Regions from separate parts of the Lachnoclostridium phytofermentans ISDg genome, predicted to be linked through region 1. Evidence: riboswitches for the same ligand, from Rfam matches in the RefSeq annotation. Region 1 holds a riboswitch; the other holds the start of a gene.
What was found. Region 1 has a riboswitch for cyclic di-GMP ahead of CPHY_RS08095 (transglutaminase-like domain-containing protein). Riboswitches for the same ligand answer to the same signal wherever they lie in the genome.
Positions count from the first base shown of each region.

Region 2: another riboswitch for cyclic di-GMP. It lies ahead of CPHY_RS05985 (EAL domain-containing protein); the one in region 1 lies ahead of CPHY_RS08095 (transglutaminase-like domain-containing protein).

Region 1 covers NC_010001.1:1,912,114-1,915,316, reverse strand. The annotation lists gene CPHY_RS08100 (hypothetical protein) at 1-647, shown strand, start outside; gene CPHY_RS08105 (DegV family protein) at 1-1, shown strand, start outside; gene CPHY_RS08095 (transglutaminase-like domain-containing protein) at 813-1,631, opposite strand; cyclic di-GMP riboswitch class I at 1,644-1,731, opposite strand; gene CPHY_RS08090 (SpaA isopeptide-forming pilin-related protein) at 2,011-3,203, opposite strand, start outside.
Region 2 covers NC_010001.1:1,428,734-1,431,936, forward strand. The annotation lists gene CPHY_RS05980 (class I SAM-dependent methyltransferase) at 563-1,150, opposite strand; cyclic di-GMP riboswitch class I at 1,337-1,425, shown strand; gene CPHY_RS05985 (EAL domain-containing protein) at 1,567-3,203, shown strand, end outside.

The DNA of each region.
Region 1 (3,203 bases):
GGAAAGAACATATTGCAAAGATTATTCGGATAACTACCATACCCTCCCTTCTTGTAACTGTATTGCTAATTATCCTTTATTTTACTAGATTTGATATCTTCAAGAATAATGCAAATTTCTTTATTGCTGTCATTTTTCTTGGTATAATTCCTATTCTTGGATACCCGTTGCAATATGCACTTCCAAGATTTAAAGATAAGGGACGCGCTGGCCAGCGAACTCTTGCTTTTATCATGAATATAATTGGATACACTACAGCACTGCTATTGGGCTTTATACAAAATGTAACTCATAATTTGCTACTAATTTTTATGGCATATTTTATTTCTATCGTTATTTTAACCACTTTCAATAAATTATTTCATATACGTGCTAGTGGTCATTCCTGTAGTATAACAGGCCCTTTAATATTATTAATATATTTTGTAGGTACCTGGTGTATTTTCCCTAGTATACTTATCTATGCTGCCGTTGTATGGTCTTCCATAGAACTCAAGCGTCATACAGTGAAAGATCTAGTCATGGGCTCTTTCCTGTATAGTTGCATTTGGACTATCTCTTATTCTTCTTTCCTTTCGCATTTAACACTGGTGGTTTTATTTTTCTTAGTTATAAACAGGGAGGGTCGCAAAATAGCTGATACATAGCTATGAAGTGGCGCTCCATTTTAGTAGTACTAATAATAAAATGACTTAATCCCAATAAAACCTCTTCATTCCCAAAGTACCAATAAAAATAGCCCTGTACCTAGTTGATCGGTTTAAATAAAATCCCACTTTCAACTTAATACAGAGCCATTTACTTTCATTATATTAATACGCTTTATCTAACATATAATTTTTTTCATTCTTCTCAAATTTAATTTTTTTGCCTGCTGCCTGTAAGGTAGCATCATAAGTAGTATCTATAGTAACCCATTGTTTTGTAGTTTCATTATATACTTGATTCCATGCATGATAAGTATCAGGATTACTGGATTCGTATCCTTTTACTATTTTTGTAGGAACACCTACGCTACGAAGCATTACAGCTGTTAAAGTAACATAGTCATAACAAATCCCCTTTTTTGTTTTATAAAAAGATATTAAATCAGGGGTATAATCCTTTGTTACTTTATCCGCTTTTTTATTATCATAAGAATAGTTTTTTGTGATATAACTATGTATTGCTTTTGCTTTATCTATATTGGTATTAGCATTTTTCGTTAATTCTTGTGCCTTCTTAAGTATTCTGCTGTCTTCATTTTCCCAATTGATTGCTTCATTGGATTGAAGATATACGGTAGTTTCATCCTTTATCTTTACTTTGATTTCTTTTTGTAGGGTAGCTACATATTTATTACCTTCTACTTTTTCACCTATCATAATTTGATAGGTTCCATTGCCTAAAGTGAAAGGATATTTTCCTCCGTCTACAACAGGATAATTGTAAGATACCTTATCTTTACTAATCACAATTACATATGCTACTGTTGTCTTCGTTTCCTTAATACTTGTTGATACATAGCCTTCTGACAAATGGCTTTCATCTAACTCGACGATGACACTTGCTTGTCCTTTCACAGAGCTAAATAATAATAAAAAAGAAAACAGGAAGAGAAATAATTTCTTTATAATTTGGTTTGAGCTCATAAAAACTCTCCTTTCGGTAACTGGCTATCATCTTAGAATATCTAAGGAAGACCCTATAGTTTTGCGTCGCTAGTTTTCACTAGGTTTGCTATTATCGTTGGAAAGCACCAACTTTGTCTATATGTAGTTTTTCTTATTTCTATTTTATACCTTTTGTAAAATTTACGAAATAGGTCTAATGTTCCATTTACAGGTGATTTCTTTAAAGTCAAAAAGAAAAGACATGTTTTTTATCATTTCTGGTAAGGAATAATGGAATAGTCATTGCTCCATTCCATTATTCCTTTTACCATTATTTCTTTTAGCATTAATTATTTTACAGGATGATTCATCATGAGATAATAGGTTGACTTCCTAACGAGTATCTCGATTTTCATCATTATTTAGTTTTTTTTCTAATAACAGCTCCAAGTATTATCAATACGGAACCTAATAAAAACTCAATCTGGATGCCAGTTTCACCTGTTTTTGGAAGTTCTTTAACACCCTTATCCTTCTCTTTATGATCTACGTCAATATTACCTAAAGGCACATCTTCGACATCAACATTAAAGAAGAAATCCTCTTCTTTTCCATCTCCATCAATAACCTTTATTACAAACTTATCCTTACCGGTGTATCCTTTTTTAGGAGTATAAATCCACTTACCTTTTTCATCCACTGTTACCTTACCATGCTTAGGTTTCTCAGTAACCTTAGGCTTCCCTTTATCTGGAACAGGAACTTTACCTTCTTTTGGTTCTTCCTTAGGGGTAGTAACCTTCTCTTCAGTCTCAGGCTTCGGAGTCGGTGTCGGTGTTACTGGCTTTGCTGGCTTTGGAGTCGGCGTTGGTGTTACTGGTTTTACTGGCTTCGGTGTTGGTGTTGGAGTTACTGGCTTTGTTGGTTCTGGCGTAGGCGTCGGAGTACCTGTTCCAGGAGAAACAGGAACTTCCGGTATTACCTGTATCTTGTTGTTTTTAACTGTCAGCTCGTATAGAAGCGGGGAAGTTCTATCCAGGACTATCTCAATCGGTTTGCTAATTGACTGATACCCAGCAGGAGATTTTACTTCTTTTAGGGTATAGGTACCAAATACCAAATTTTCAAAGGTAAGATTACCCAATTTATCTGTTTCACCTCTTCCAACAAGCTGACCTTTTGAATCATAAAGTTCAAAACCGACATTCTCTAGGAGTAATCCACTGTCATTGGCATCTACCTTAGTAATTTCAAGAGTTCTATACTTGTTATTGGTGATAGTTTCTGTTACTGTAGCTGCTGCACCTGCCATTAAACTTACTGTAGTGTTAGGATCTACTGGCAACTGATATCCTGTCGGTGGAGTTGTTTCAGCTATTCTATACTCACCTAATAACAGTCCATCGATTTCAGCCTCACCATTTTCATCAGTAGTCAAAGTTCCAACTTTAATACCATCCTTATAAACATCAAACTTTGCTCCTTCTAATGGATTCAGACTATCTTCATCAATCTTTACTATTTTAATAGTTCTAAGCATTTGGTTCGTAATTCCCGGAAGAATATAGTCATAGTCCGTATGATGAGTAATGATAATAGGAGTTTCTCTTA
Region 2 (3,203 bases), 480 kb from region 1:
ACGTTACACACTGATTATAGGTGGTAATGTCGAATTTGTCAACAATATGTACAAAAAAATCTTTTTATGTCGAAAACCGAGAGTAGTTTTTTTACAATATTGAACAAAGGGTTCTTGGGATTACGTCATTAATATGTTAAAATTGCTATTCTTTGTTAACGATAACGCTACAACAATAACCAATATATGAAATTGTAGTAAAATAAATCTACTATTTTTTAATGGAAGGTATTAAAATCAGATTATTATGACAAGTAAAAGTACGTGAAGCGTGCATTTCCTTGTTTTTGAAGATTTATAAAAAGATTAGAGGAAATATGGCTTAAGAACAAACAAAAATGATTATACAAATAAATAATAAGAAATTATGGATGTATAGATTAGGCAGCTGTGCGCCTATATTTATGTTTCGGCGCAAGCTACTTATAGATATTCAGATATTATTATTGATTTGGCTCTAAGTTATCCCAATCTTTATTTATAAGAAAAATGGATCTAAAAATTATGGGATAGAAAAATTATGGAATAGAAAAATTATGGGATAGAAAAATTAGATATTATATTAGGAAGCATCATAGGAGTATATCATGTATCGATCCCTAATATCATTGCTATGAATAGCATAAACTTCCACGTCTTTTTCCAATTGAAATGGAGTTTGTTGATTTAAAAAGTTTGTATATTCCTCATCTGGATAATAAAGAATTAAGGATACCTTACGAGGATGCTTAAGTACAGAGTCTAATATGTGATGAACAACACTACTAAAGATAGGAAAGGAAAATGGATTAAAGAAATAAAAAACCGAATCGTCCTCGCCAACCTCATAAGCGGTAGCATAGATGGATTCAAATCGAATTGCTTCTTTTTTAGGGCCATTGTATGATTCTAAATTTTTTATAGCACACCGATAAAATTCATCATTATATTCAACACCGACAGTCTTACAATGAAACCTGTGATGAATATAAAAATTTAGCCGTCCTTTTCCACAACCAAAATCAACAAGGATATCATCTTTACTCAGCGGATAGACATGAAAGAGTTGGTCGAGCACCTCATAAGGAGTAGGTTCATATCGATGAAAATGAAAAGTATCTTTCCCATCTCGTTGAATACCTTCTGTTTGAATGTTTAGCAATTTATCCATAAATACACCTCATTTTTTATCTATATTATACCAAAAAATAAAAATAAGTAGCAAATACTTAATGATATCGCCATTGTTTGTCACATTTTATAATGGTATAATAATTAGCATATCAAATTCTATCCATTTAATTCAAGTAAAGTGTTGATATGTTAAATGATTTATTTACTGTATTAACATAAGTAATTATAAATTTAGCAAACTAATTGAAAGATTAGGACGCAAAGCTATGGGTCTAAGGATATCATAATATCAACGATTGCCAGGTTACAGAAAAGAATCCAGGTGAAAGATCTGGATTTTTTTATTATTAATAAGGAAAAGTTCGCAAAGTGAGCATTTTCCTGTTTATAGAAATTGCTTTACCGATTATTAATAAATATTTGTAATGGAAAAGGACTTGCTTGGAGAAATATATGCTAGACAAAATAAAAATAAAGATAATTTTAATCATGGGAGTAGTATTATCAATTACCATAATTGCTAATTATACAATTAGTGACCATATATTGAAGGCTGAATTAGAGAAAGCATTTTCAAAGGAAGTGTTATCTACTACGCGAGGATTACGCGCTCAGGTTGTACGAATGCTATATGCGGGTATAAAAATAGATGAGATTGATGGATTCGATGAGCAAAGTATAGCTGCTTTTAAAGAAACAGAAAATTTTAAATTTGCTATTACCTTTGATTTGGATGGGAACATTTTATTTCATAGCGGTAATCAGTATAATGAGATTTCTGAGGATATCATTGGCTATTTAAGAAGTTTGGATCATATGGATGAAGATATTAAAACGATCGAATCTAATAATGAGGAATATTACATATGTAGTCTGCCTGTCACAGTAAGAGGTGAAACTAATTCTTATATTGTTGCAGGATATTGCAGCAGAAGTTATGAAAGAGCAGTAAAATTTCTTTCTTTTTCAACAGTTGTTATAGCTATACTAATATTATTGGTAGCTATGGTTATTAGTATTTATTTATTAAATCGTTGGATTACGAAACCTTTAATTAAGCTTCATAAAGCGACGAAAGATATCTTAGTTAATGGCATGGAAGGGGTATCAAAGGTTGAGATAGATCAAAAAGATGAAATAGGAAAGTTGGCGGATTCCTATAATCAGATGATTGATTTTATAGGACAGAGTACAGTATCCAAGAGCTATTTAAGAAATGTTATATCTAATATTTCCGATGCGTTGGTCGTAGCAGACGCAGATTTTTGTATCGAAACTGTAAATGAAGCAACAAAAAAGATGTTTGGATATTCAAAAGAGGAATTGGTTGGGTCTTCGGTATCCATATTTTTTCCTCAAATTCAAGAACAAGTAATAGAACATTGGAAAAATACAATCATTACGCATCGACAATATAGTGATTACGAGGTGATTATTCACACAAAAGAGAAAAATGCAATTCCGGTATTAATTAGTAGTACGGTAATGACAGAAGATAACTCAGGGCAAGTTCATTTTGTATGTATAGCAAAGGATATCTCGGAGCGTAAAAAATCCGAGGAGTCGATACGTTATCAGGCAAATCATGACATGTTAACTGGGCTTAGCAATCGATATGCACTTGAAAAGGAAATCCAAGCGTGTTCGAATATGATATTATTATATCCAGAAGAGATGTCGATGTTTTTGTTTCTAGATTTAGATAAATTTAAAATAGTCAATGATGTATGTGGTCACCATGCTGGAGATGAGTTGATTAAGCATCTCACTTTAATGATGAAACAAAATCTTAGAGAACAAGATACCCTTGCACGTATTGGTGGAGATGAATTTGGCGTGTTATTAAACGGAATAAGTCAAGTGGAAGGCCTAGAAATTGCAGAAAATCTCTGTGAGACAGTGAAAAAATTCCGTTTTGTATGGGAAGAAAAAGTATTTACCCTAGGTGTCAGTATTGGTGCTGTGATTATAAATAGAGATTTATATGAGGTATCAAAAGTGATATCCGCAGCAGATCAAGCATGTTATATCTCAAAAGAAAACGGTGGAAATCGAGTACAACTATTTAGCGAATCAGAACAGGAATTTTC